3 regions of the Pseudarthrobacter leeuwenhoeki genome follow, and region 1 is predicted to be linked to each of the others. Evidence: riboswitches for the same ligand, from Rfam matches in the RefSeq annotation. Region 1 holds a riboswitch; each other region holds the start of a gene.
The links. Region 1 has a riboswitch for S-adenosylmethionine ahead of ACZYX4_RS04430 (bifunctional o-acetylhomoserine/o-acetylserine sulfhydrylase). Riboswitches for the same ligand answer to the same signal wherever they lie in the genome.

Region 2: linked by a shared signal. The riboswitch ahead of ACZYX4_RS13685 (DUF1737 domain-containing protein) and the one ahead of ACZYX4_RS04430 (bifunctional o-acetylhomoserine/o-acetylserine sulfhydrylase) in region 1 are both predicted to bind S-adenosylmethionine.
Region 3: linked by a shared signal. The riboswitch ahead of ACZYX4_RS03280 (aminotransferase class V-fold PLP-dependent enzyme) and the one ahead of ACZYX4_RS04430 (bifunctional o-acetylhomoserine/o-acetylserine sulfhydrylase) in region 1 are both predicted to bind S-adenosylmethionine.

What each region holds. Positions count from the first base shown of each region.
Region 1 covers NZ_JBVAYY010000004.1:34,849-44,440, reverse strand. The annotation lists gene ACZYX4_RS04445 (LysR family transcriptional regulator) at 1-376, shown strand, start outside; gene ACZYX4_RS04440 (MFS transporter) at 514-1,896, opposite strand; gene metX (homoserine O-acetyltransferase MetX) at 2,206-3,354, opposite strand; SAM riboswitch class IV at 3,366-3,481, opposite strand; gene ACZYX4_RS04430 (bifunctional o-acetylhomoserine/o-acetylserine sulfhydrylase) at 3,614-4,930, opposite strand; SAM riboswitch class IV at 4,995-5,110, opposite strand; gene ACZYX4_RS04425 (VOC family protein) at 5,313-5,951, shown strand; gene ACZYX4_RS04420 (CPBP family intramembrane glutamic endopeptidase) at 6,263-7,045, opposite strand; gene ACZYX4_RS04415 (histidine phosphatase family protein) at 7,111-7,791, shown strand; gene ACZYX4_RS04410 (phenylacetate--CoA ligase family protein) at 7,802-8,857, opposite strand; gene ACZYX4_RS04405 (amidohydrolase family protein) at 9,047-9,592, opposite strand, start outside.
Region 2 covers NZ_JBVAYY010000014.1:44,177-53,768, forward strand. The annotation lists gene ACZYX4_RS13665 (UDP-N-acetylglucosamine 1-carboxyvinyltransferase) at 1-412, shown strand, start outside; gene ACZYX4_RS13670 (glutamate--cysteine ligase 2) at 480-1,664, shown strand; gene ACZYX4_RS13675 (O-succinylhomoserine sulfhydrylase) at 1,690-2,898, opposite strand; gene ACZYX4_RS13680 (rhodanese-like domain-containing protein) at 2,899-3,330, opposite strand; gene ACZYX4_RS13685 (DUF1737 domain-containing protein) at 3,327-3,635, opposite strand; SAM riboswitch class IV at 3,649-3,763, opposite strand; gene ACZYX4_RS13690 (hypothetical protein) at 3,854-4,669, opposite strand; gene ACZYX4_RS13695 (heparan-alpha-glucosaminide N-acetyltransferase domain-containing protein) at 4,831-6,117, opposite strand; gene dapA (4-hydroxy-tetrahydrodipicolinate synthase) at 6,152-7,090, opposite strand; gene ACZYX4_RS13705 (Pls/PosA family non-ribosomal peptide synthetase) at 7,087-9,592, opposite strand, start outside.
Region 3 covers NZ_JBVAYY010000003.1:41,711-51,302, reverse strand. The annotation lists gene ACZYX4_RS03325 (DUF4097 family beta strand repeat-containing protein) at 1-778, shown strand, start outside; gene ACZYX4_RS03320 (PadR family transcriptional regulator) at 778-1,398, shown strand; gene ACZYX4_RS03315 (50S ribosomal protein bL37) at 1,617-1,691, shown strand; gene rsrA (mycothiol system anti-sigma-R factor) at 1,795-2,055, opposite strand; gene ACZYX4_RS03305 (sigma-70 family RNA polymerase sigma factor) at 2,052-2,915, opposite strand; gene ACZYX4_RS03300 (DoxX family protein) at 3,146-3,727, shown strand; gene aroA (3-phosphoshikimate 1-carboxyvinyltransferase) at 3,735-5,183, shown strand; gene rsgA (ribosome small subunit-dependent GTPase A) at 5,167-6,282, shown strand; gene hisN (histidinol-phosphatase) at 6,392-7,204, shown strand; SAM riboswitch class IV at 7,312-7,425, shown strand; gene ACZYX4_RS03280 (aminotransferase class V-fold PLP-dependent enzyme) at 7,460-8,926, shown strand; gene ACZYX4_RS03275 (class I SAM-dependent methyltransferase) at 9,021-9,592, shown strand, end outside.

The DNA of each region.
Region 1 (9,592 bases):
CCGCGAACACGGACTGCCGGAGACGCTCGACGACGTCCGGCAGCACGGCTTTGTCTCCTACGTGGAGTCGGCGCTGCAGGTCGCCGAACTGGGCCACCGCTCCACGCAGCTTCCCATGCCGCGCTCCAGCTTCCAGGCGACCAGCATCTTTGCCCAGCTGCAGGCCGTCCGGCGGGGCGCCGGGATCGGCCTGCTGCCCAACTTCCTGGCGGTCGGCGACCCAAGTTTCCTGCCCGTCCTGCCGGACGATTTCCAGCGGCAGCTTCCGATCTGGGCGGTGGCACGCGCGGAATCGCTGCGCTCGGCCCCCGTGCAGGCCGTCCTCGAAGCGGTCCGGACCGAGATCTCCGACCGCCAGGAAGTCCTGGCTGGCTGACCGTCCCGGCCGTCCGGGCAGAACCACCAAACAGCCCGGCCCCGCACTGCGGGGACCGGGCTGTTTGGTGTTGTTCGCCGTAACTTCGTGGCGGTTGCTTGCCTGGCGGTTACTTCTTGGCTGTTACTTCTTGCCGGTTACTTCTTGCCTGCGGCCAAGAGGTCCGCGGTGCCCTGGGCATCGGCGGCATCGACGTCGTGCAGTGAGATGCCGCGGGTCTCCTTGAGGAAGAACACCGCCACCATCGTTACCATGCAGGCGCCGAGCAGGTAGATGGCGACCGGGGTGGAGGACTTGAACTGGCTCAGCAGGGCGACGGCGATGATCGGGGCCATCGAACCTGCCACGATCGAGGTGACCTGGTAGCCCAGCGAGACGCCGGAGTAGCGCATCCGGGTCGGGAACATCTCGGCCATGATGGCCGGCTGGCCGGCGTACATGAGCGAGTGGAACAGCAGGCCGATGGTGATCGCCGCGAGGATGATGAGGTCGTTCTTGGTGTCCATCATCGGGAAGGCGAAGAAGCCCCAGGTGCCGCCCAGGATGGCGCCGGTCATGTAGACCGGTTTGCGGCCGAAGTGGTCGGACATGCGGCCGACCATCGGGATCACAGCGAAGTGGATGAAGTGCGCCACAAGCAGCAGCAGCAGGATGCGGGAGGTGTCCGTCTGGACGATGACCTTGAGGTAGGTGATGGAGAACGTGACCACGAGGTAGTAGAGGATGTTCTCCGCGAAGCGCAGGCCCATCGCGGTGAAGACGCCGCGGGGGTAGCGGCGGAACACTTCGCCGACGCCGTAGCCCTTCTTCTCGACGGTGACTTCTTTTTGTGCCTCGAGGAAGATCGGTGCGTCGGTAACCTTGGTGCGGATGTAGTAGCCGACCAGGACGATGACGGCGGAGAGCCAGAAGGCAACGCGCCAGCCCCAGCTGAGGAAGTCGGCGGGGGAGAGTGTGGCGGACAGGGTGAACAGCACGCCGGTGGCGAGGAGGTTGCCCAGCGGAACGGCGGACTGCGGCCATGCGGACCAGAATCCGCGGGACTTGCTCGGGCTGTGCTCGGCGACGAGGAGGACGGCTCCGCCCCATTCACCGCCGACGGCGAAGCCCTGGGCGAAGCGCAGGAAGACGAGGAGGGCCGGGGCCCAGTAGCCGATCTGCTGGAAGGTCGGGAGGCAGCCCATCAGGAAGGTGGAGACACCGACCAGGACGATGCTGAGCTGGAGCAGCTGCTTGCGGCCGAACTTGTCGCCGAAGTGGCCAAAGACGATGCCGCCGATCGGACGGGCGACGAAACCAACGGCGTAGGTAAGGAAGGCGGCAATAATGCCGTCCAGTTCCGTGCCGGAGTTGGGGAAGAACGTCTTGCCGAACACGAGGGTGGCGGCCGAGGCGTAGAGGAAGAACTCATACCATTCGACGACGGTGCCGGCCATGGAGGCCGTTACTACCTTCTTGAGTCCGGACGTCTTGACGTCTTCCTCTTCCGGGCGCCTGGCGGCGGCGTTTTGTGTACTCATTTCGACTCCTTCGGTGTCTCCGTCGACACCCTATGGACCTCTGGGCTGTGGACGCCTGTGATTTGTGACACGGGGCATCATTCCCCACGAGTATGGACGCTCGCGACCGTGGCCTCAACGGCCATTAGTGCAGAGCGCATCTGCAAAAATGCACAGCTGGCCTGATTCTCCGGTGCTTCCGTCCACAGATTCGCGCGGGATGTGGCGCAGGATCCGGCGGAGGCTGGGTCAAACTCCCAGTCCGGATGTGCGTTCCAATCCACTGTGGTCCAGGGTGGCTGCCGGTCCGGCAGAAGTCGAGCCGAAGGTCTAGCTGAAGAAGTACCGCCGGAGCTGGCTGTTCAGCTGGCCGATCTCGGTCAGGAAACCGTCGTGCCCGATCGGTGCCTCGATGGTGTGCACGGCAACTTCGCCGGGCAGGGCAGCGGCGAGGGCATGCGACTGGGCCGGGAAGTACAGCCGGTCCGAGTCCACGGCCGCCAGCAGGAACTCCGCCGTGGCGGGAGCCAGGGCCTCGGCGAGGGCACCGCGGCCCCGGCTGATGTCATGGCTCATGAGCGCTTCGGTGATGGCGATGTAGCTGTTCGCGTCGAAGCGGCGGACCAGTTTGTTGCCCTGGTGGTCGAGGTAGCTCTCCACCTGGTAGCGGCCGCGCCCGGCGAGGGATCCGGCTTCCAGCGGGGCCTCGGCGTCCTGGGCGTTCCGGCCGAAGCGTCCGTCCAGCTCCGCGGCCGAGCGGTAGGTGATGTGCGCGATCCGCCGGGCCAGGGCCAGGCCCGCTTCCGGCTCCGGACCTCCGTAGTAGTTCCCGCCCTTGAAGTTGGGGTCCTGCCGGATGGCGAGGGTCTGCGCCTGGGCGAAGGCGATCTGCTCGGCGGTGCTGCTGGCGCCGACCGAAATCACGCCGCAGCGCCGGACCCGCTCCGGGTAGCTGACGGCCCATTCCAGGGCGCGCGCCCCGCCCAGGGAACCGCCGAGCACGGCGTACCAGCTCCGGATGCCCAGGGCATCCGCCAGCCTGGCCTCGGCCTCCGTGGTGTCCCGCAGCGTCACGAGCGGGAACCGTGAGCCCCAGGGTTTTCCGTCGGGCGCCGCCGACGACGGCCCCGTCGAGCCGTAGCAGCCGCCGAGGATGTTGATCGAGACGACGAAGTACTTGTCCGTGTCCACCGGGGCTCCGGGGCCCGCGAGCTGCTCCCACCAGCCCGGCTCCTCGCTGGCGCCCTGCGTGACGTGGGTGTCACCCGTCAGCGCATGCTCGATCAGCACCGCATTGGAGCGGTCCGGGTTGAGGGTCCCCCACGTCTCGTAGCCGAGGGTAGCGTCCGGCAGCAGGGCCCCGGATTCGAGCTTGAGGTCGCCGATCCGGAGGTGCCGGACCGTTCCGTCCGGGACCGGGGCATGGGGGTGGGCGGTCGTGCTTACAGGCACACCCTGGCGGGTGACGGCAATGCTCATGTGAGGACCTAACTTCGCGCTTGCCCGCCGTCAGATGACCGGCAGGCCAGGTCTTCACCCGGGGCACCCCGCCGCAAAAGGAGGGTTGCCGGCCAGCAAGCCGGGGCTGTCACTGGCACTCATGACCTCCACTGAGTGTACGAAATGCGGCGGCCCGGTGGCGAAGATTGTGACGAACTTAAGACTCACCCCGGTCTTGCCGCAGTTAACCCCGGGCCCCGGGGCCCGGGCGCCCCGGGGCCGGGACGCCGGGCGGTGCTCAGGCGGTTTTGGCCGCCCGGAATCCGGCGTCGAGGTCGGCCAGGATGTCGTCGATGTGCTCCAGGCCCACGGAGAGCCGGACCAGGCCGGGATTCACGCCGGCCGCGGTCTGCTGTTCCGGGGAGAGCTGGCTGTGGGTGGTCGACGCCGGGTGGATGACGAGGGAGCGCACGTCGCCGATGTTGGCCACGTGCGAGTGCAGTTCGAGGGCGTCGACGAAGCGTTTGCCCGCCTCGGCTCCCCCGGCAAGGTTGAAGGAAACGACGGCACCGGTCCCCTTCGGGCCGTACTTGCGGCCGCGCTCGTACCAGGGGCTGGACGGCAGCCCCGCGTAGGCGACCGATTCGACGTCGTCCCTGGCCTCGAGCCATTCGGCCACTTTGATGGCGTTGGCGACGTGCCGCTCCATCCGCAGGCTCAGGGTCTCGATGCCCTGGGAGATGAGGAAGGCGTTGAACGGGGACACCGCGGAGCCGAGGTCGCGCAGCAACTGGACGCGCGCCTTGAGGATGAAGGAGAGATTGGCACCGAGGGCACCGTCCGCACCGAGGTCCCGGGCGTAGACCAGGCCGTTGTAGGTGGGGTCCGGGGTGTTGAAGCCGGGGAAACGCTCCGGGTCCCTGCCGAAGTCGAAGTTGCCGGAATCCACGATCACGCCCGCGATCGCGGTGCCGTGGCCGCCAAGGTACTTGGTGGCGGAATGCACCACAATGTCCGCACCCCACTCGATCGGCCGGATCAGGTACGGGGTGGAGAGCGTGTTGTCCACGATCAGCGGGACACCGGCCTCGTGCGCCACCTCCGAGATGCCCTCGATGTCCAGCACATCCTGGCGGGGGTTGGAGACCACTTCGCCGAAGAACAGCTTGGTGTTGGGCTGCACGGCGTCACGCCACTGGGCCAGGTTGTCCGGATCCTCGACGAAGGTGACGGAGATGCCGAACTTCTTCAGCGTGTGCGCCAGCAGGTTGTACGTGCCGCCGTAAAGGCTGGGGCTGGCCACCACATGGTCGCCGGCCTCGGCGACGTTCATGATCGCCAGGGTCTCCGCAGCCATGCCGGAGCTCAGCAGCAGGGCCGCGAGTCCGCCCTCCAGGCTGGCCACCCGCTGTTCCACGGCGTCCTGGGTGGGGTTGCCGATCCGGGTGTAGATGGGAGCCAGTTCGGCAAGGGCGAAGCGGTTGGCGGCGCTTTCGGCGCTGGGGAAGACGAACGACGTCGTCTGGTAGATCGGCAGTGAGCGGGCGCCGGTGACGCTGTCCGGCTCCTGGCCGGCGTGGATCTGGCGGGTTTCAAAGGACCAGGCACTGGACATTGGGACACTCCTCAAGGGGCTGGGCCCAGGCATCCCGCGAACTCGTTGGCCCGGGACTGCACTGGTGCCGCGCTTGCCGTCCGGCGGATGCCGGTCGGCCAGGTCTTCACCCGGGGCACCCCACCGCGTGACGAGGGTTGCCGACCAGCAAGCCGGGGCTGTGTGCTGGCACTCATGACCTGCAACCAGTCTAGGAACCGGTTCCGGTTGTGGATGCCTTTGTGACACGAACATGAAGTTTCACGTCCGGTGGGACAGGAAAGCCCTGCCGTCCGCCGAGGTGACGCGGATCAGTGCCGGCGGGGATCCCCGAAAATGACATCCCACCACGGTTAGGAGATCCTAAGCTGAGAGCCGCATCACAAAGTGCCAAGATGAGGGCATGCGCATGGATCACGTCTCTTACGCCTGTGAACAAGATGGCCTAGCTGCCACCACCGAACGAATTGCGTCTGCCCTCGGCGTCGAAGCCGTGAAGGGCGGAGTACACCCCAGATTCGGGACCCGCAACATGATCATCCCGCTCGCGGGACACAAATATGTCGAGATCGTGGAGGTCCTGAACCACCCCGCGTCCGACAAGGCCCCCTTCGGCCAGGCCGTCCGCGCCCGCTCCGAAGCAGGCGGCGGCTGGATGGGCTGGTGCGTTGAAGTTGACGACCTTGCCCCGTTCGAGGAGCGGCTCGGCCGCGCCGCCGTCAACGGCAACCGCAAGTTCCCGGACGGCCGTGAGCTGGTCTGGAAGCAGATCGGCATCCTCGGACTCATCTCCGATCCCCAGGTCCCCTACATGCTCAAGTGGGAAGGCGATCCGGACCTCCACCCGTCGAAGGCCTACGAGAGCAACGTCAAGATGTCCGCCCTGACGATTGCCGGTTCGGCGCAGCGTGTCACCGAATGGCTCGGCGTCCCGGTCGAGAAGCCGCTGGAAGACGTGGCCGTGAACTGGCTCGCCCCCCGCGGGACGCCCGGCATCCTGTCCGTCACGTTCGAGACGGCTTCCGGAGCCGTTACGATCTGACGCTTCACCGCCCCACACTTCGGCCGCCATCAGCGGGTGCCAATGACGTCACCCACCGATGGCGGCCGATACTTTTTAAAGCCCCAGCCCCAGCCCCGCCCCCGCCCGGAGGTGCACGGCCCGGCCCGGCCCGGAGGTGCGCGGCCCCGCCCGGCGTCCCGCACTGCAGGGCAACGCGGGGTCACATCGCGCCCGTCCGGAGGCCCCGGATGGGCGCGATGTGACCCCGCGTTGTTTTGTCGCGTTGTTTTGTCGCGTTGTTTTGTCGCGTTGTTTTGTCGCGTTGTTTTGTCGCGTTGCTTTATGCAGACTCAGCCGAGGCCGATGGACCGGCCGAAGAGGCTGAAGCCGACGAACGCCACGATGTCCAGCACGGCGTGGGCGATCACGAGCGGCATCAGCCGGCGGGTTTTGGTATAGGCGTACGCGAAGATGACGCCCATGATGGCGTTGCCGATGAACGGCCCGAAGCCCTGGTAGAGGTGGTAGCTGCCGCGCAGCATGGAACTGGCGAAGATGGCCAGCGGCAGGCTCCAGCCGAGCTTGGGGAGCCGGTCCAGCAGGTAACCCACCACGATCACTTCCTCCACGATCCCGTGGCGGATCGCGGAGAGGACCAGCACCGGCACGGTCCACCAGTAGGAATCCAGCGCGCTGGGGATGATCGCCGTCGTGATGCCCAGCGCCCGGCCCGCGGCGTACAGTCCCAGGGACGGGATGCCGATCAGCGCCGCCAGGCCGAACCCCTGCAGCAGGTCCCTGCCGGGGCGGGCGAAATTGAGGCCCAGCTTCTGGAACGCCGTGACGCCGCGGCTGCCGCCTCCGGACGGGCCAGACGTGCGGTGGTCCGTGAGGAAATAGAGTGCCAGGACCACCGGCACCAGGGCGAAGAGGATGTCCAGCAGCTGGTAGGTGAGATCGAAGTATTCGCGGCTGCTTTGCGACCGGTTCAGGGTGGAGCTGCCCTCCGCCAGCGGCGCCCGGGTCAGCTTGTCCAGCAGCTGAACGACCGAGTACACGGCGGACTGCCCCAGGGACAGGCCCAGGACAATCCAGACTTCTAACCGCAAACGGCGGCGGGCGGGAACGAGCATGTTCCTATCTTGCCCGGTCTTGGCTTGCGCTGCCCGCCCGGCGTTCACGCCTATGCTTGGGGTTTATGAGTGCGCCCGGGAAAATCATCATGATCCGGCACGGCCAGTCCGCGGCCAACGCCGACACCTCGATCTACAACCGGGTGCCCGATTACCGGATTCCGCTGACCGTCCTCGGCGTGGAGCAGGCCCGGGCGGCCGGCGAGCAGGTCCGGCGGCTGCTGGACGGCCGTCCGGTGTGCGTGTACGTCTCCCCTTACCTGCGGGCCTACCAGACCCTCGAGGCGCTCAACCTCGGTCCGCTGGTGGAGCGGGTGATCGAGGAGCCGCGGCTGCGGGAGCAGGACTGGGCCAACTTCCAGATCGCCGGTGAGATCGAGGACCAGAAGGAACTCCGGAACGCCTACGGCCACTTCTTCTACCGCTTCCGGGAAGGCGAGTCCGGCTCGGATGTCTATGACCGGATCTCCTCGTTCATGGAGACCCTGTACCGGCACTGGTCCCGACCCAGTTACGCCCCCAACGCACTGTTTGTCACCCACGGGCTCACCATGCGGCTGTTCTGCATGCGCTGGTTCCACTGGTCCGTGGAGTACTTCGAATCCCTCAACAATCCGGACAACGCCGAGGTCCGCACCCTGTACCGCAGCGGGGACGGCAAGTACGAGCTGGACAAGCCGTTCAGCCAGTGGGAGGACCGGCGCGTCGATGAGACGGTACTGGACGCCCCGCCGATGATCTTCTAACAGCCGCGGGTCATTCCGGAACCCGGGCGATCACCTGCCGGAACTTCCCGCTCGACCCGCTCTGTTCCGGCGGCTCTTCCGCACGGACGACGTCGACGTTCCCCAGTTCCAGCCCGGCGAGGTACTCCCGCAGCTTCCCCGACGCCGCGTGCCACACCGCCGCGGCGTCGGCGCCGGGTTCGGGTTCGAGCCGGAGCCGGAGGGTCGCCGGACCCGTCTGGAGGAGCTGGCTGCGGTGCAGTCCGGGCGTTTCGTTGAGCACGGATCCGATGGCGAGCGGAAGGACCCGGACCGTGGTTCCGTCGGCGGCCGGCAGCCGCAGGACGTCGTCGCGGCGGCCCGCGACCCGGATGGCCGGCAGCGGGCTGCCGCACCCGCACGGGCCGGCCTTCGCCAGCACCGAGTCGCCGAGGTCGTAGCAGATGATGGGCTGCACGCGGTTGGCGAGGTTGGTGAGCCGCACGGTGTGGGAGTACTCCCCCGGCGGCGTGGGGGCGTAGTCGGCCCCGACCGGTTCCAGGATGGCCCAGTCGCTGTTTACGTGCAGCCAGCCGCGGCCGCAGTCGAACGCCAGCGGGGTGAACTCGGAGGCCGCGTAGGCATGAACGCCTCCGCGATGCGGGCCCGGACGTCCGGCCCGCAGGACTCGCCGGCCAGCTCCACCACCACCGGTCTCAGGTGGAGCCGGCCGGCCATCTGTTCCCCGGCGAGCAGCGCGAGGGCACTCGGGTAGCCGGTCACGGCCGAGGGGTCGTAGTCGTTCAGGGCTGCCACGAGCCGTGCCAGCGGCTGCTGCACCCGCCCAGCGCAGTCCGTGGCGGGCCATGGCCAGCAGCCCGGCGGGAGACAGCCAGGCCAGGTCGATACGCAGGACGAAGGACTGGGAGACGGCCACGGACCGGGGATCGTGCACGAAGATCCCGGGGTGCCCGGTGGTGCCCGACGTTGTGCAGACGAAATACCGGCCCAGGAACGGCGTTCCGACCAGGGCCGGATCGGCGATGAACGCCCCGACCCCGGCCCTGGTGACCGCGGGGTCGGCGACCCAGTCGTCGAAGCTGGCCATGAGCTGCTGTTTGGTGACCGGTGGCAGCTCCGCCAGGACAACGCCGCCGCCGGGCCAGGCCGGCCGGCCACTGGCGCTGGGCGCGCAGCTGATCGAGGGCGATGCCCAGTTCCTCCAACAGCCTGGCCACGGTTGCCTCCTGGGGTGGGCCGAGAGCATGATCTCGCACGTTTCAGGATGGATGCACGGTCAGCGGGCGCGGGCCCCCGCGCGCCAGACAGCGTGGGTCAGCGGCATGCCGGGCCGGTACGCCAGGTGGGTGGCGGACGGCGCGTTCAGCAGGTGCAGGTCCGCGCGGTGGCCGACGGCGATCGAGCCGACGGCGCGTTCGCCGTCGGCGTCGTTCCCGGACTCCCGCCCGAGCGCCAGCGCGCCGCCGTATGTCGCGGCGCGCACCGCCTCGTGGACGCTGAGGCGCATCTGGAGCACGGCGGTGGCGACGCAGAACGCCATCGAGCTCGTATAGGAGGTGCCCGGGTTGCAGTTGGAGGCGAGTGCGAGCTGCACGCCGGCGTCGAGCAGTTCCCGGCCCGGCGCCAGCGGCTGGCGGGTGGACAGATCGCAGGCCGGCAGGCACGTCGCCACCGTGCCGCGACCAGTTCCTGTGTCGCTGTCCGGCCCGTCCCAGCCGGACCAGCTGGCCGCGAGGGCGTCGACGTCGGCGCCGGACAGGTGGTTCACGTGGTCCACGCTGGCCGCACCGAATTCCACCGCGAGCCGCACCCCGGGGCCCTC
Region 2 (9,592 bases), on a different contig from region 1:
CTCGGAACTGCGCGCCCCCGAGGACAAGATCCACCCCATGCCGTTCCCCGGGCTGAACATCGACAACCTGCCCTTCTTCGCGGTCATCGCAGCGAATGCCCAGGGCCAGACAATGATCCACGACTGGGTCTACGACAACCGGGCGATCTACCTGACCGAGCTGAACAAACTCGGCGCCCAGGTGCAGCTGCTGGACCCGCACCGGATCTACGTCAACGGACCCACCAAATGGCGTGCGGCCGAAGTGGGCTGCCCCCCGGCCCTCCGGCCCGCAGCCTGCCTGCTGCTGGCAATGCTTGCCGCCCGGGGCGTCTCGGAACTGCGCAACATCTACGTGATCGAGCGCGGCTACGAGGACCTGGCCGAGCGGCTCAACACCATCGGCGCGAAGATCGAGTACTTCCAAGACTGAATCAGCTGAACCCGCCCGGGTCCAAGGACCCCGAGCGTTTCGGCGGATCCTGTCGCACAATGGAGTCATGCGCACCTTCGGCGTGGAAGAAGAACTCCTGATAGTGGACCCCGAAACGGGGATGCTGCTTGCCCTCGCCGACGTCATGCTGCCCAGCCTGGTTCCGCCCAGGCAGGACGCGGGCCCGGCCGACGCGGCGCGGTGGACCTTCCACGCTGACACCGATTTCAGCTACGAACTCAAACTTGAACAGATCGAAACCCGGACGCGTCCCTGCCTGGACTACACCGAACTGCTCCGGCAACTCAAGCAGGGCCGGGCCATCGCGGACCAGGCTGCGCGGGTCCATGGCGGCCGCGTCGCCGCCCTCGCCACCTCGCCGCAGGGCTCCGCCACCCACCTGACGCCGAATCCCCGCTATCAGACCATGGAGCAGCGCTTCGGGCTCACGGTCCGGAACCAGCTGACCTGCGGCCTGCATGTCCATACCTTTGTGGAGTCTCCGGAGGAAGGCGTGGCCGTGATGGACCGGATCCGCGACAAGCTCGCCGTTCTGATCGCCCTCAGCGCTAACTCCCCTTACTGGAACGGTGCGGAAACAGGGTTCGAAAGCTACCGCACCCAGGCGTGGAACCGCTGGCCGGGGTCGGGTCCCACCATGATCTTCGGCAGCCTGCCGGTCTACCGGCGGCTGGTGACCCGGCTGGTGGAAAGCGGCGTCCTGATGGACGAGGGGATGGTCTACTTCGATGCGCGGCTGTGCCGGCATCATCCCACCGTGGAGATCCGGGTCGCCGATGTCTGCCTGCGGGCCGAGGACGCAGCCCTGATGGCCGTGCTGGTGCGCGCGCTCGTCGAGTCGGCGTCCCGGGAATGGAACGACGGCGTCGATCCCGCCCCGGTGCCGACGCTGCTGCTGCGGATGGCCGCCTGGCAAGCCAGCAACTGCGGACTCCGGGGCCAGCTGCTGGACTTCGGAACCTTCACCCCGGCGCCGGCCGCGGACGTGGTCCACGCACTGGTGGACTTCGTGGCCCCGGTGCTCCAGGAGCAGGGCGAGCTGGACCTGGTGCGAGCGGGCGTCGGCCGGATCCTGGCGGAGGGCACCGGTTCGCAACTGCAGCGGGAGCCGTTCCACGCAGGCGGGCTGGCCGCCGTCGTCGAACGGGCCGTCACCGTGTCCGTGGAGGGAACCGTTACCGGGGACCCGGCCGACCAAAGCTCGTCCCTGGGCCGGGTCCGCCGCGGCTGACCCTTCACCACGGACCGGAACAGCGCTAGACCTGCTTGAGCGCCTGGCCGAGGTCCCGGGTCAAGTCCTCGACGTCCTCGAGGCCCACAGAGAGGCGCACCACGCCGTCACTGAGCCCGATCGCCGCTCGGCCCTCGGGCCCCATGGCGCGGTGCGTGGTGGTAGCGGGGTGGGTGATGAGCGACTTCGAATCGCCCAGGTTGTTGGAGATGTCGATGATCCGCAGCGCATCCAGCAGCGCGAAGGCGGCCTCTTTCGCCGAACGCCCGGGGGACGGGGAGAGCTCGAAGGTCAGCACGGTGCCCCCGGCCTTCATCTGCCGGGCGGCCAGTTCGAACTGCGGGTGGGACGGCAGCAGCGGATACTTGACGCATCTGACCGCGGGCTGCCCCTCAAGCCATTCGGCCAGCCGCAGCGCGGAGGTGGAGGAGTGGTTCACACGCAGGGCCATGGTTTCCAGACCCTTGGTGAGCACCCAGGCGTTGAACGCGGAGAGTGCCGGGCCGGTGTGGCGCATGAGCTGCTTGACCGGGCCCTCGATGAACTCCTTGGTGCCCAGGATCGCGCCGCCGAGCACCCGGCCCTGGCCGTCGATGTGTTTGGTCCCCGAATACACGATCACATCCGCGCCGAACTCCCCGCAGCGCTGCAGCAGGGGGGTGGCAAAGACGTTGTCGACGACGACCGTCGCCCCGGCGGCGTGCGCCAGCTCGCTGACGGCGGCGATGTCCACGATTTCCTGCATCGGGTTCGACGGCGATTCGAAGAAGACCGCCGTCGTCGGTTCGGACAGCGCGGACCGCCACTGCTCCAGGTCCGGGCCGTCCACAAAGACCGTCTCGACGCCCCAGCGGGGAAGGATTTCGTTGAGGATCACGAAGCAGGATCCAAACAGCGAACGGGCCGCGACTACCCGGTCGCCGGCGGCCAGCAGGGCGCCGAGGGCAGTGAAGACTGCGGACATGCCCGAGGCGGTGGCAAAGCAGGCCTGGGTGCCCTCGAGCAGCCGAAGCCGTTCCTGGAAGGTGGCCACCGAGGGGTTGCCGAAGCGGGAGTAAACGAAGCGCTCGTCTTCGCCGGTGAAGGCGCGCTCCGCGGCGGCCGCGGACTCGTAGACGAAACCGGAGTTCAGGAAGACCGGTTCGGACGTTTCCTGGAAGCCGGTGCGGTCGAGTCCGCCGCGGACGGCCTGCGTGTCGGCGCTCCAGCCGGCGGCGTCAGGGTTGAAGGCCACCTAGTGCTTTCCAAGCTTGCTGGGCAGGCCGCGGTTCTTCCAGCCGTTGACGGTGCGTTCGCCGTCGCGGTCCGGTTCGCCTTCGAAGCCCTCGAGGACGTTGTAGGAGGTGAATCCCGCCTCCGTCGCGGCGATCGCCGCGGCGATGGACCGCGCGCCCGAACGGCAGAGGAATACCAGTTCTGTGCCTCCGGCCGCGGGGGCCTGTTGTTCCAGTTGCAGCTTCAGCTGTTCTATGAACCGCGCATTGGGGATGCCGCCGGCCAGGTTCCACTGGATGAAAAGCGGGTCGTTCCGCCTGGTGCCCGCGGCAGCGGTGTCCGGGATGCCGATGTGGGCCCATTCACCCTCGGTGCGGACGTCCACCAGGATGGCGCCATCCTCAAGCTTGGCCCAGGCCTGAAGCGGGCTGAGGTCCCCGGCGTAGCTCACGCGTGGCCCTCGCCGTCGAACTCGAGATCATCCACGGCAGTGGCGACGGCGGCATCGGCGCTGGCGATCGCCGCCGGCAGCACGACGGCCTGCGCCACGATGACGCTGCTGCCGTTGAACGTGGCGGACGGGTTGCCGTGCAGCACGTAGCCCTCGGCGAGGGCGGCCGAGACGCGCTCGCAGAAGGCGCGGTCATCGGGGCCGGTGAACAGGCGGTACGCCAGTTTCTCCCCGGCGGCACCGGGGACTGCGGGGGACGGGGCGGGTGCTGTCCCGGGGACAGCGGGGGCGGACGCGTCAGGCATGACGGATCTCCTTCTTTCACGCTTGCAGCTCGAATGGTCGATATGCCGAGTATTCACCTGAAGCACCCCGCCGCGGAAAGGAGGGTTGCCGACCGGCCAGTCAGGGCTTGGCGCCGGTTCTCATTACTCACCAAAAACCTAACACCTGCGACGCCGGCCAGCACCGCCACCGGCGTCATCCTAGGTAACCGTGAGCCAGCTCCCCACACCCAGCTTGCTCAATGGCGTTTCCGCCTTCTGGTGATGACGTAGGCGCCGGTCAGGACCGCGAAAGCGCCTACCGCAGCGGCCAGAATTCTTGCTGGCGGCTGCGTGATAGCGGGCTCGGGGCTTGACGTCTTCCCTGAACCGTCAGCTGGCGGGATGGCGGGCTGGGCGCTTGACGACTTCCCTGAACCGTCAGATGGCGGGATGGCGGGCTGGGCGCTTGACGACTTCCCTGAACCGTCAGATGGCGGGGCCTTCGTGGGTTTCGTGCCCTGAGCGAACACCGCGGGCTCCACTCCCATAACGATCCGGTCGCCTGGCGTTGCACTCTTAAGGAGCCGGGTCACCGTGGGGAGGTCGGTGGAAATGCATCCAAAGGTGGGGGAATTTCCGGCGTGCAGGAAGATGGCGAAGGAAGCGCCCTGCACCGTGGGCATATCAGGTTCACGGTTCCAGTTGATGACTGCCGCCTGCTCGTAGTCGCCCTCCCGAAGGTAGAACCAAAGGTCTTCGTCGGCACCGCCATCCCGACCTTCAAAGTACTGGTTGTACGTCGGACCGGGTTCCCCGCCCCACCGCGAGTTGCGGTTAATAGTGTGGTACTTGAGTGCCGTTCCAGGATTTTTCCTGCCAAGCGCCTCGGTGAAGGAGAAGGACCCCGACGGCGAGAAGAGCGTGTCCTGCCACATTTTGCCCGGCGGGGCGAAACCGGATCTGCCCGCGAAACCCGTGCTTTGCCACTCCTGGATATACCCTGCACGAGTGCTGACGCACCCCGTAATGAGGACTTTTATGTCGCCATACGATTTCGCAGTGGCGAACGTCACCCGGCCCACTCCGTTGGTTGGGAACTGCACTTCGCCCGCGTTCAATCGCTCGCACGGGTTGGTCACCAGCCGGCCAGGAGGCGCGGCTGGGGCCGGAGCCGCCGAAAGACCCAGCACCGCTGCAATGGCAATAAGTGCTGTCACCAGAAGACTCATATTAGCTATCGCGGACCGCGCTGAACGCCAGCGCCGGCAGACGTGGGTACTCCGTCCCGTGCGCTGTCCTGGGGATCAGTCTCAGCCCCGGGGCCAGGGACTGCAGCGGAGTTCGCCGCCGCGTCTGCAGGGGCGTTATTCTCGAGCACCCGCTTGCGCGCCCGGTTGGCGCCGCTGGACACCAGGCGTTCCAGAGGGCCCTGCTTGCCTGCCGTTACGTTCCTCCAGATGATGGCGAAGAGCGCCGCCACGACCGTATGGATGGCCAGGGCTACCACGGTCCGGTTCTGGAGGAAGCCCGTGGCAAGGACTACGAGGTGCGCTGAGTACAGGGTCAGCGTCATTCCGCCCATTGCAGCCAGCGGCATGAGCGCCGCTGGTGCTTTGTTGGCGAGGATCAGCATGGCGCCCAGGACCACCGCGGCGATGCCGATGGTGTTGAGAAGTTCCATTGGCGTGGATGAATACGGTGACAGGATCGCCAGCCACCACCACGACGTCGTCGGGAGCGTGGGAAGAGGCCCCCAGGTCTGCACGTCGCGAATTCCTTCGGCGCCCAGCCATGGGGTGGATTCCAGCAGGCGGGCGCTGCCCCCGAGGGGCCCCATCAGGAGTGCGGAGACCAGCCATGAGCCTACTGCGAGTCCGAGCCCGCCGAGAGCCACTCTGACCTGCACCGCATGGGAACCCAGGTCAAGCCTGCCAAGCGCAAGGCCTGCGCAGACATAGGCCATCCAGGGGATGGCGGGGTAGGAGCCGCCTACCAACAGGTCCGAAACGGTCGCCGGGGGCATTGTCACGAGGGAGGCGAATGTTGGATCGACTCCGTCAAGGTTTGGCAATTGGTCGCGTACCGCCTGCATGAAAATGGGCCCGAGTACGGCAAAGCCAAGGGCGGCGGCCGCGAGTACGCGGGGGCCCTGCCCCAACAACGGAACCGCCATCAGGAACAGTGTCCCGTAGTAGGCCAGGATGATGGCGGCCGGCGGGTTGAGGGAGGCGAGGAGCAGGCCGATGGAGAGGATGATGATGGCCCGTACTGCCAGGGACGCCTTCGCCGCCGTGAGCGCCCTACCCGTGAGCGGCGTCATCCTGCCTGCGGTGAAGGTCAACGAAATCCCGGCAAGCAGGGCGAACAGACCAGCCGATGTGCCTGACAAAATGGTCCAGGCCAACGTCGGCTGGAAGTTCTCGTCAAACCCATCCAGGATGTGGATAGCCATCATGCCGATCAGGGCGATTCCCCGGGCGACGTCGACGCCGATGAGGCGCTGCTTTTTGGTCGATGTCATGACAGTTCCTTGCTCAAGGTGATTCCTAGGCGGGTCATACGGGTTGTGAGGATGGAACCCTCGCGGATGCCATATCCAGCATCAGGACTTGGGTCTCTTCATCAGTGAGACCGACCATCGGCAGCCGCACCGGACCGCCAGGAAGGCCCTGGCAGGCCAGTGCTGCTTTGACAGAAGCGGCGGCGGGGGCACGAAACATCCCTCGGTAGACCGGCAGCAGCTCACGGTGAATTTCAAGTGCCTCTGCGACTCGTCCCTGCGTGTAGCACTCAAGGAGGTCGCGCAATCGGTTGCCCACGACGTGGCCCACCACGGAAACGAATCCCGCGGCGCCGATGGAAAGCAACGGCAGGTTCAGCGCGTCGTCCCCCGAGTAGTAGGCAAGGTTCGTTCGCTCCATCACCCAGGCGGACGACTCCAAGTCGCCTTTGGCGTCCTTGACCGCAAGGATACGGGGATGCTCGGCAGCCGCAACGAAAGTATCTGGCTCGATCGCGACCCCCGTCCGCTTCGGGATGTCGTAAAGCATCACCGGAAGTGGGGTGCTGTCAGCAATGGCCATGAAGTGTTCGAGGATTCCCCGCTGTGAGGGGCGCGAATAATACGGCGCGACCACCAGCAGGCCATCCGCTCCCTGCGATGCGGCGGCGATTGCCATGGCAACGCTGTGGCGGGTGTCGCCTGCACCGACGCCGGCGATAACTTTCGTGCCCGTGTCCTGGACCGCCTGCGTCACGCACTGGACCATCGACACCTTTTCGCCGTCCGAAGTGGCCACCGATTCTCCGGTGGTGCCGTTGACCACGATGCCGTCATTCCATCCGGGCTGCGCCAACCACTTCGCCAGTGTTGAGGCCCCGGCATTGTCGAGCGCTCCGAGATTGTCGAACGGTGTGACCATTGCGGTAATAACGGATCCAAATGCACCGAGCGCGGCAGCCGAATTGTTCGCCCTGTGATCGATGTAGGTCATTTTTTCAACACTCCCTGGTTCTTGCCTGACGGACCGTGGTCTGGCGTTTCCTCTGAAAAATCATTGATACCTTGCGCCCGGTGGCGCTGGCGGAGAGGGGCTTCGTTTGGCGACCAGTGACGGATGGGGTTCCCGGCCCAGTGGGTGCCTGCCGGAACGACCTCCGAACGCATCACCAGCGACGCCGCACCAACAGTGGAGCCGTCCATGATGGTGCTGCCCGGCAACACAATGCTGTTCGGGCCCAGGGTGGAATCCGCGCCGAGCTGTATCCGGTCCATCCGCATGATGCGATCGTGGAACAGGTGTGTCTGCAGCACTGTTCCGCGGTTGACGCTGACGCCATTTCCCAGGGAGATCAGGTCGAACTCCGGCAGCCACCAGGTCTCACACCACACACCGCGGCCAACTTTGGTGCCCATCAAACGCATCCACCAGTTCAGCATGGGTGTGCCGAGGCTCATCCGGACAAGACCGGGTACCGCCAGCGATTCGGAGAATACATCGGCGAGTTCGTTCCGCCAGACGAAGGAGGTCCAAAGCGGGTACTCGGTAACTTCAAAGCGCCCCACCAGGGCCCATTTCGCAGCCAGAGCGACAAGACAAGCCACGATGCCGCTGCCCAACAGCACCGGCCCGGACCACAGTGCGGTAACGGCCAGTCCGTTTTGATCGTAGATCTGACTGAGGACCCAGACCGTTATTAAGGCGAGCCAGGCCGTGAGGACAGCAGGAAGAATCCTGCACACTTCGACTGCTCCGCGGGCAACTAACAGATGCGTGGCGGGGTTGTAGGTCCGGGAGGAATCACCCTGGTCCACCGGCCGGGGAAGTTCCACGGCTGGACGCCCGAACCATGAAGAGTCCGCCGGCATGTCTTTCGGTGCAGAGGACAGAACGGCCAGCAGCGAGTTGTCGGGAACATGGTGGTCTGGCCCCACTATCGCGGAGTTGCCCACAAAGGATTTTTCTCCCACGCTTGCGGCACCGAGGTGGATCCAGCCTTTGCGGATACGTCGTGAGGCCACCATGGAGTGGTCCGCGAGGAAGGACCGGTCGGCGAAGTGCGTCAGGTGCGGCAGGGTTTCCACGGTCGAGACTTCCACATGTTTGCCCACCCGGGCGCCAATCATCCGCATCCACACGGGGGTGAACAGACTGGCATAGATGGGGTAGGCGGCAATGAGTGATTTCGTCAGCAACGCTTCGGTCAACCAGGCCGCCCAGGAGGCCGAACCATGCACCGAATGGAAGCCTGGTTTCATGAGAACGCTTAAGGCGCGCACCAGCGCCGCAGTCAACGTCAGATAGACAACCACGGTAATTACCAGGAACGCAGGGCTCCACCCCGCCAAGGTCCACAGGGCGTCGTCAAGGGATGTGATGCCCTGAACGGCCGTCAGTGCCAGCAGGCCGCCCGGGATAACAGACACCAGGGGTAGCAGGGTCATGCCGGCGAGCGAGACCGGATAAAGAAGCGAGATCCCCCGTGAGGGGCGGTGGTGACCGGCGGTGGAAGGCCAATCCATGCCGGCCGCCCCCACATACTCCATTTGTGATCCGGCCCAGAGCTGCCCGGCAGGCACCTTGCCGGTGACGGAGGTACCCGGGGCAACCTCAGCGCCGGCTCCCACGTGGGCGTCGTTCATCAGCGTGGAGCGCATTCCAACGCGTGCATCCTCGTCCACTCGGACACGGCCTACATGCAGGACGTCACCGTCAAGCCAGTGCCCGGCCAGGTCCGCTTCGTGTTCAATCGATGCGCCAGCCCCGAAAGTTGCGAGACCGGTGACGGGAGGCATGGCATCAAGATGGACGTCTTTGCCAACCTCGCATCCCAGCGCGCGGGCATACCAGGAAGCCATGGGAGTGCCCATCAGCGGTTCCAGTTTGCAGTAGTTGACTACGCGTTCGACAGCCCACAATCTCAAGTGGGTTGCGCCTCCCCGGGGGTAAATCCCGGGTCTGATCCCGATGAGCAGGAGACGCGCGGAGGCTACAGCGAAAAGAAAACGGAACGGAAAGCTGTAGAGCACAACCCACGCCAGCAATACCGGCAGGAGCGGCGGATTCGGCACCCAGGGGCTGTCCGAAACTTGGAAAACAACGATACAGACAATCAGGATGCCGGTGATGTAGCGCAGACCCGTGATGGAGTAGAGAGCAAGGATCACCGCTGACTGGATCCAGCCGATAGATGCGGGAGTGGGTGCAATGTTCCGCTGTTCCGTCTCGGAGCTGGTGCTTTCCGTCAGATGGGTTGTCAGCCCGCCGAGGGTTGGGTGATCGTAGATGTCGGCAATGGAAACGTTCGGGTAGCGGACCCGCAGCGATGAGACCAACTGGGCGGCCGCCAGACTCGCTCCCCCTTCGACGAAAAAATTGCTGTTCTCGGCCAACGGCAGCGGACCGAGCAGGTCCGTCCACTGCTGAGCCAGCCAGGCCAATTCGCCCGTAAGCTCCTTGACATGAGTGCCGGCGTAAGTCACGAGCGGCCAGGGA
Region 3 (9,592 bases), on a different contig from region 1:
CGGCGTCAGCTCGCTCAAGCTTGGCATCGTCCGGGGCCGCTTCGACATCGTCGCCCATGACGGGCCGGTCACCCGGATCGAGGTGTCCGACGTCCACGGGGACCCGCTGGCGGTCAGCCTTGTCAACGGCCGCCTCGAGGTCCGGCATCAGCTGGACGGGCCGCAGGGGTGGTTCAAGAACCTCATGGGAACCGTCAATAACAGCAGCAGCAACTCGGTGGTCATCAGCATCGCCCTGCCCGCCGGCGTCGAGGTTGAAGCCGGCACCGTCAGTGGCGACGGCATGGTCTCCGGGACCAGCGGGCGCACCCGGCTGAACACTGTTTCCGGTTCCGTCCTGGCCGACGGAACCTCCGGGAACCTGGCCGTCAACACCGTCAGCGGCGACGTGATCGCCCGCAACCACCACGGTGTACTGACGGCCAAAAGCGTCTCCGGCGAGGTCACGGCCTCCGGCGATTTCAGCCACATCCGCGCCAACACCGTCAGCGGTGACCTGAGCTTCGACCTGCTCGGCTTCACCGAGGACTTCGGCTCCAATGCCGTGTCCGGTGATGTCACCATCCGCCTCCCGCACGACGTCGGCGTGGACATTATCGCCAAGTCCGCCAGCGGCGCCATCGTGATTGATGACCTGAAATACAGCCAGCCCAGCGGAACCGTGCAGACCATTGCCGGGCCCGACGCCCAGCTCATGCTGGTCCGCACCAACTCCGTCTCGGGCAGGACGTCGATCTTCCACGGCCAGCCGACTGCGGATCCCACAAAGGGACCCTGATGCCTCCGGTCTTCGCCCACGGGGCGCTGCGCCTGTACCTGCTCGCTCTGCTGGAGCCGGGTCCGAGGCACGGCTACGAACTCATCAAGGCGCTCAGCGAACGCTTCGGCGGCACCTACTCCCCCAGCGCCGGAACCATCTACCCGCGGCTCGGCAAGCTCGAGGAGGAGGGTCTCGTGGCGACCCACACCGAGGGACGCCGGACCTACTACAGCATCACACCGGACGGGCTGGTGGAGCTGAACAGCCGCCGGGACGAACTCGCCGTCGTGGAAAACGACATCTCCGCATCGGTCCGGCGGCTCGCGGACAACCTCCGGCAGGACATCAAAGCCAACATGCGGGGGCTCCGGGCCGATCTGGCCGCCACGGCCGAGGCAGCGCGTTCGTCGGCCCGTGCGGCCGGATCCACGGTCGCCTCGCTGGCGGGCCAGCGCTTCTCGCCGGAGGGTGACAGCCGGCTGCGTGAAGCGGAGATGCTGGTGCAGGCCTTCCGCGATGACATCCGCGTGGAACTGCGCCGGCACGGCGGCCGGCATCCGATCACTCCCGTGACGCTGGAGACGGTCAGGACTGTGCTGGACCAGGCACGGATCTCCATCCGCAATTCCCTGGACTGATTACTCCGCTGTGATTGACCCCTGTGCTTGTCGCAGCGATTGTCCCTGTGATTGACCCCTGTGCTTGTCGCAGCGATTGTCCCTGTGATTGTCGCAGCAATTGTCCCTGTCGTTGTCCCTATGGGATGCTTCCCGCCCCCGCCGGTTCGCGGCGGGTGCCCTGATGTGGGAGACTTGAGGGCAGCTCTTTTGAGTACCAAAAATTAAGGAGGCCAGCTATGAGCAAGCGTGCACGTAAACGTCGTGACCGTAAGCGTGGCGGCGCGAACCACGGCAAGCGCCCCAACGCCTAAGCAAAAGCTTGGAATGACAGCTTTGAACAAATGACCCCGGAAACCTCACGGTTTCCGGGGTCATTCGTTTTCGCTGGCGGTACGTCGGGATGTCCCCGCTGGGTCAGGCCTCGACCGGGTTGCTGGAGTGAATCCGGTCCAGGATCGAGTTCTTGAGGTTCTCCGGGGCAGCCTCAGTGCAGGAACGCTTCACCATGACGCGGATGACACATTCGAGGTCGTACTGCTCAAAGCACTCCGGGCACCCGTCCAGGTGGTCCTTGATCTCGGCGATGTCATCGTGAGTGAGGGCACCATCCAGATACTCGTAGATGCGTTGCATCCGGGCGTCGTCGCAATCGCCCAGTCCCTGGCAGTCGCTCATTTCCTGTTCTCCTGTTTGTTGCTTCCGGCCGCCACAGTGGCATCGCCAGCCTTGAATCCCCGCTCGGCGGCGTAGTCGGCGAGCATGTCCCGCAACATCTTCCTGCCCCGGTGCAGGCGGGACATCACGGTCCCAATCGGGGTGTTCATGATCTCTGAAATTTCCTTGTACGCGAATCCCTCGACGTCGGCGAAATAGACCGCCAGCCGGAATTCCTCCGGGATGGCCTGCAGGGCGCGCTTCACGTCCGAGTCCGGCAGGTGGTCCAGCGCCTCCGCTTCCGCCGACCGGAGTCCGGAGGAGGTGTGGGACTCGGCACGGGCGAGCTGCCAGTCCTCGATGGTGTCCGAGTTCGACTGCAGCGGCTCGCGTTGGCGCTTGCGGTAGAGGTTGATGTACGTGTTCGTCAGGATGCGATACAGCCAGGCCTTCAGGTTGGTGCCCGGCTTGTACTGGTGGAACGCGGAAAACGCCTTCGTGTACGCCTCCTGGACCAGGTCCTCGGCATCAGCGGGATTCCTGGCCATCCGCATGGCCGCGGAATACAGCTGGTCCACGTACTGCATGGCGTCGCGCTCGAACCGTACCCGGCGTTCTTCCGTGGTCTCGGTCGCCACGTCCAGGGCCTGCCCGTCCACGATCGTCTCCCGGGCGGCAGCATCCTGCACGGCGTCAGGGGCAGGTTCAGGGAGTGCGACGGCGGGGCCGGCAGCAGGTGACTTCACGGGCGTGGCGCCGCTTGCGGCGCCCTCGTGCATGGCCGCAACGGCCGGATCCATGGTGCTCATTGCGTCCCAGTCTACTGTCACCTTGCGGCGGGCGCCCGGAACTGCCGAACGTGGTCGAACCTGCAGGGCCATGGTCCACAACTCCGCAGGATCCGCCGCCAGTTGCGCGTCCTTCACCATCATCAAATCTCTGCCTCCCTGCTCATCATCAGCTCGTTGTCAGCTCGTCGCCCAGCCGCAAACCGGCGGCCGGGACCTGTCATTCACAACCCCGCCCGACGGGCAAATATTCCGCAAAAGTGCAAGACTAGAACCGGTTATCCCGCATCGATTCCGCGGTTCGTCCATCCAGGAGGAAATTCATGTCGTTTGTCCGCTTTCTCGCCCGGCCCATGCTCGCCTCCAGTTTCGTCCTTGCAGGCATGGACAAGCTTAAGAACGCGGATGACACGGCCACGCAGCTGTCACCCCTGCTGCGCCGCGCGGCCGAATCCCTGCCCTTCCAGACCAACGAAAAGGTCCTGGCCCGCGTTATCGGCGGCACCCAGGTCGGAGCGGGCGTGCTCTTTGCGCTCGGCAAGTCGGCACGCCTCGCAGCCACCCTCCTGGCCGTCATCTCCGCGCTCAACGGCTACGTTGAATGGCGCAGCGCCGACATCACCTCCAAAGAGGGCCGCGACGCCCGCCGCAAGCAGCTGCTCAAGAACGTCTCACTGACCGGCGGGGTGCTGCTGGCCGCCGTCGACACAAACGGCCGGCCCAGCCTCGCCTGGCGCGCCGAGCACCTCGCTTCGGACGTGAAGAAGTCCACCGGCCACCTCGCCGCGGACGTCAAGAAGACCACCGGCCACCTCACCGCGGACGTCAAGAAGACCACCGGCAGGCAGCTGAAGAAAGCCGACAAAGCCGTACGCAAAGCTGTAGACCACACCGTCGGAGCCTAAAACAGCAATGACAGGCACCACCCCCACCGCAGCTGCCCGCTCCCTGACGGCCGCAGGCGCGCCGCACTGGCGGGCGCCGTTCGCCGGACAGCCGCTCGACGCAACGGTCACCGTTCCGGGATCCAAGTCCCTGACGAACCGGTACCTGGTGCTGGCCGCCCTCGCCGACGGACCCTCGCGGTTGCGTGCCCCGCTGCATTCCCGTGACTCCGTGCTCATGATCGAGGCGCTGCGGCAGCTCGGGGCCACCATCACGGAAGTTCCGGGGGACGGCGATTTCGGTCCCGACCTGGCCATCACGCCCATCAGCCCGGACGCCGCCGGGGCCCGGACCGGCATCGACTGCGGACTGGCCGGGACGGTCATGCGGTTCGTTCCGCCCGTGGCGGCCCTGCGCCGGGGAGTGACACTGTTCGACGGCGACCCGCACGCGCGCAATCGCCCCATGGGGCCGATCATCGAGGCGCTCACCGGGCTGGGCGTCGCCGTCACCGCACCCGACGGCGGCCCCGCCTCCGCGCTGCCGTTCGCCGTCGACGGCACCGGCGAAGTGCGGGGCGGCCACCTCGTCATCGACGCCAGCGCTTCCTCGCAGTTCGTGTCCGCGCTGCTCCTGACCGGAGCCCGCTTCACGGAGGGACTGCACCTCGAGCACCGGAGCAGGGACCTCGCCGGGAAGCCCGTCCCCAGTCTGGACCACATCAACATGACCGTCGCCGTGCTCCGCGGAGCCGGGGTGTCCGTGGACGATTCCCGACCGAACCACTGGATCGTCTCCCCCGGGCCGATCCGCGCCTTTGACCTCAGGATCGAACAGGACCTCTCCAATGCGGGCCCCTTCCTTGCGGCGGCCCTGGCCACCCGCGGGACCATCCGCATCCCCAACTGGCCGGCCCGGACGACGCAGGTCGGCGATCTGTGGCGCAGCATCCTCACCACGATGGGGGCATCGGTGACGCTCACAGACGGCACCCTGACCGTCACCGGCGGCCCGGAAATCAAGGGCGCGGACTTCGACAAGACCAGCGAACTCGCCCCCACGGTGGCCGCGCTCTGCGCCCTGGCCAGCGGCCCCTCGCAGCTGAGCGGCATCGCCCACCTCCGCGGTCACGAAACAGACCGGCTGGCCGCTCTCGTCGCCGAGATCAACCGACTGGGCGGCGACGCCGAGGAAACCTCCGACGGCCTCATCATCCGGCCCGCACCGCTGCACGGCGGTGTTGTCCACAGCTACGCCGACCACCGCATGGCCACGGCCGGCGCCGTTCTGGGCCTGGCCGTTCCCGGCATCGAGGTCGAGGACATTGCGACCACCGCCAAGACCATGCCCGGCTTCCCGCAGCTGTGGGAGTCCATGCTCGCCCAGGGCACCGCCGGCAGCGCAGCCCCCGCAGAGGTCTCCGCCGCAGGCCCGGCCCCGGCAGAGAAGGACACCGCCCGTGGCACGCAGCACTGACTCCTGGGACGAATCCGACGTCCGGATCCGCCCCAACAAGAAGGGCACGCGCCCCCGCACCAAGGACCGGCCCGCCTACGACGACGCCGTCACGGGGCGGATCATCACCGTTGACCGCGGACGCTACACCGCCGTCGTCGCCGAGGGCACCCCGGAAGAACGCAAGATCATCGCCGCCCGGGCCCGGGAACTGCGCCGCAACCCCGTCGTCGCCGGCGACTTCGTCTCCCTCGTCGGGGACGTCAGCGGCGAACCGGACACCCTGGCACGGCTGGTCAAGATCCAGGACCGCAGGACGCTGCTGCGGCGCAGCGCCGACGACACCGACCCGATCGAGCGCGCCGTCGTCGCCAATGCCGACACGCTGGTGATCGTGGTGGCGGCCGCCAATCCGGAGCCCCGGACCGGGTTCATCGACCGCGCCCTCGTGGCCGCGTACGACGCCGGAATCGAACCGTTGCTGCTCGTCACCAAGGCCGACGTCAAGGATCCCGCGGAACTCCTCTCCAACTACCAGCACCTTGCCTTCCCGGTGATCATCTCCAGGACGGCGGACTCCGCCGCGTCCGGCATCGATGCCCGCTCGGATGACGGGCTCTCGGCCCGTCTGGACAAGGACGCAGTCTCCCAGCTGCGCGCCCACCTCGACGGGAAGGTCACCGTCATGCTGGGCCACTCCGGCGTCGGCAAGTCCACCATGGTCAACGCCCTGACCGGCGCCGAGCGCGCCACCGGCGGCGTCAACGCCGTGACCGGGCGCGGCCGCCACACCTCCTCCTCCGCGCTGGCCCTCAAGGTCAATGATGCGCCGCCGGGAAGCTGGATCATCGACACCCCCGGCATCCGATCCTTCGGCCTGGCCCATGTGGACCCCGACCGGATCCTGCGGTCCTTCCCCGATCTTGAGCCCGGCACCGACGGCTGCGAGCGGGGCTGCAAGCACGATTCCAGCGCCGTGAACTGCGGCGTGGACGCCTGGGTGGCCGCCGGCCATGCGGGTGAGTCCGGCCCCGCCCGGCTCACCTCACTCCGCCGCCTGCTGGGGACCGACCCGCGGATGGAAGCCCAGGACGTCAAGGAACTGGGCACCGTCTCCTAGTCCGGGAGGGGGGCTGTCCGGCCCTCAGCCGGCCCGCGCCGGGCCCGCTCCTGCGGCGCAGCCACGTGGCCTCCCGCCCCGCAGCCCGCTTTGGCGGTAGTTTGGAACCATGAGTCAACCCGCTTCGAGCTACAACGATGACCTGCGCCTTGCCCATGTACTGGCAGATTCCGTAGATTCCCAGACCATGAGCCGCTTCAAGGCACTCGACCTTCGGATTGAGACGAAGCCGGACCTGACGCCGGTGACCGACGCCGACAAATCGGTCGAGGAGGCCATCCGCGGCCAGCTGTCCCGCTCCCGTCCGCGCGACGCCGTCCTCGGCGAGGAGTTCGGCAGTTCCGGCCATGGCTCCCGCCGCTGGATCATCGACCCGATCGACGGGACCAAGAATTTCGTCCGCGGCGTCCCGGTCTGGGCCACGCTGATTGCCCTCGTCGACGAGGGTGAGCCGGTTGTCGGCGTCGTGAGCGCGCCGGCGCTGGGCAAGCGCTGGTGGGCCGCCAAGGGCGCCGGGGCATACATGGGCCGTTCGCTGGCGGCCGCCACCCGGCTGAAAGTCTCCAACGTCTCCAAGCTCTCGGACGCCTCCCTGTCGTATTCCAGCCTGGGCGGCTGGAAGCAGCGCGGCAACCTCGACGAGTTCCTGGACCTCACCGAGAAGGTCTGGCGCACCCGCGCGTACGGCGATTTCTGGTCCTACTGCCTCGTGGCCGAAGGTGCTGTCGACATCGCCTGCGAGCCCGAACTGAACCTCTACGACATGGCCGCGCTGGTCCCGATCATCACCGAGGCCGGGGGACGCTTCACCTCCCTCGAAGGCGAAGACGGCCCGTTCGGCGGCAACGCCCTGGCCACCAACTCCATCCTGCATTCGGAGGTCCTCAAGCGCCTCAACCCGGACCTGGACGACCTGCTCTAGGCACCTCCGGGGCGTTCCGCAGTCCCCGGACCGTGTCCCGTAACAAAGCACTTCACATTCCTGCCCCGCCTTTTGGGCGGCAGCAGGCATGACCTACGCTCGAAGCAGGTCACGAGTGCCAGCGCGAAACCCCGGTTTGCTGGCCGGCAACCCTCCATTCGCGGCGGGGTGCCCCGGGTGACGACCTGGCCGGTCCGGAACGGACCCGGCAAGCGCGGATCCCCGGCGTGTGGGGTCCTATTCGAGCGAGGTCCCATGACGACTGCCACCATTCCCGCCAGCCCTGAAATCCGGACCGGCTCCAGCCAGGCCCGTCCCGACCCGCGGTTCACCGTGGCCCGCCGGCCGCTGGCCGCAGTGACCGGCGCCGAGATCCAGGCACCACTGATCCAGGGCGGACACGTCCGCTACGCCAACCTGGACTACGGCGCCTCGGCCCCTGCCCTGTCCGTGGTCTCGGCCTACCTCAATGAGATCCTGCCGTTCTACGCCAGCGTCCACCGCGGCGCCGGCTACGCCTCGCAGATCAGCACCTCGGTCTATGAGAACGCCCGCACCATCGTCCGGGAGTTCGTGGGCGGCCGGCCAGACGATGCGGTGATCTTCACCCGGAACACCACCGATTCGCTGAACCTGCTGGCCGGCTGCCTGCCCGCCGCCGGCGGCGGGCACACCGGCGAGGTGCTGTACCTCGACATCGAGCACCATGCCAACCTGCTGCCGTGGCAGCGCGTCCCGCACCGCAGCGTCATCGCCGCCGCCACGCTCGCGGCCACCCTGGAACTGCTCCGCGCGGAGCTCGCGCCCGGCGGCGTCAGCCTGCTCGCCGTGACCGGCGCCTCCAACGTCACCGGTGAGATCCTGCCGATCCGGGCCCTGGCTGCCCTGGCCCACGACTACGGCGCCAGGATCGTCGTCGACGCCGCCCAGCTGGCGCCGCACCGGCGGATCGACATCGCCGCGGACGACGTCGACTACCTCGCCTTCTCCGGGCACAAGCTCTACGCACCGTTCGGCGCCGGGGTCCTGATCGGCCGTCCCGACTGGCTCGACGCCGGTACCCCGCACCTGGCCGGCGGCGGAGCCGTGCAGGACGCCCGGATTGACAGTGTCAGCTGGACCACCGGCCCCGCCCGGCATGAAGGCGGTTCCCCCAACGTCCTCGGCGCCGCCACCCTGGCCCGGGCCACCCAGGTGATCGCCGGCCTGGACGTGGACCAGTGGCACGCGCACGAGAACGCGATCCGCTCCTTCCTCATCGAGGGCCTCGCCCGGATCGACGGCGTGACGGTGCACCAGATCTTCTCGGACAGTGCGTCCTTCGACTCTCCGGCAGGCACCGGGCCCGGCACCACCGCGGGTACCGGCACGATCGGCGTCGTCAATTTCTCGGTGGAAGGCTACGACGCGGGCCTCGTGGCGGCCTACCTGTCAGCCGAACACGGCATCGGGCTGCGGGACGGCCGCTTCTGCGCGCACCCCCTGCTGCGGCGGCTCGGGCTTCCCTCGGGCTCGCTGCGTGCCAGTTTCGGCGTGGGTTCCCGGCTGGAGGACGCCCAGCGGCTGCTCGCCGCCCTCCAGGAGCTGCGCCGGGCCGGCCTCGGCTGGGACTACGTCGTTGATGCCGGGCGCTGGGTGCCGTCCAACGACACCCGCAGCTACCCGCACTGGGCCCCCAACACGCCCGGCACCGCCGGCGCGGCCCCCTGCAGCCAGGACTGAGAGCACCACGGGGGTCCCGGCGGGGAATCCCCGGCGCTGCCGGGTGCGGTAAATTCGAAAGGTACCCATCCGGACCTGCCCAAGGAGATCGCACGTGGCACGCGGTGGACCCAAACTGCATGAGGAACGCCGCCAGGAGCTGGGCCAGAGTTTCCAGGACGGCGGGGAACACTACGAGCGCGTCCGCCCCGGGTACCCCGCCGATTCGGCGCACTGGCTGATCCCGCCGGGCGCGAAGGACGCCGCGGACCTCGGCGCCGGCACCGGGAAGTTCACGGCACTGCTTCTCGCGCGCGGTCTGCACACGGTGGCGGTGGACCCTTCCGCCGACATGCTGGACCAGTTGCGCCGGACGCTCCCGGCCGTCACCGCCGTCGAGGGTACCGCCGAGCACACCGGCCTGCCCGCCGGGGCGTTCGACGTCGTGACCGTCGCCCAGGCCTGGCACTGGTGCGATCCGCTCCTGGCAAGCACGGAGACCGCCCGGATCCTCCGCCCCCACGGCGTGCTGGGGCTGATCTGGAACCAGCTGGACACGTCCGTTCCGTGGGTCCACCGGCTCTCGCGCATCATGCATGCCGGCGATGTCCACAAGCCGGATTTCACACCGCCGCTTGGGCCGGAATTCACGGGGCTTCAGAGCCACCTCACCCGCTGGGAGGATCC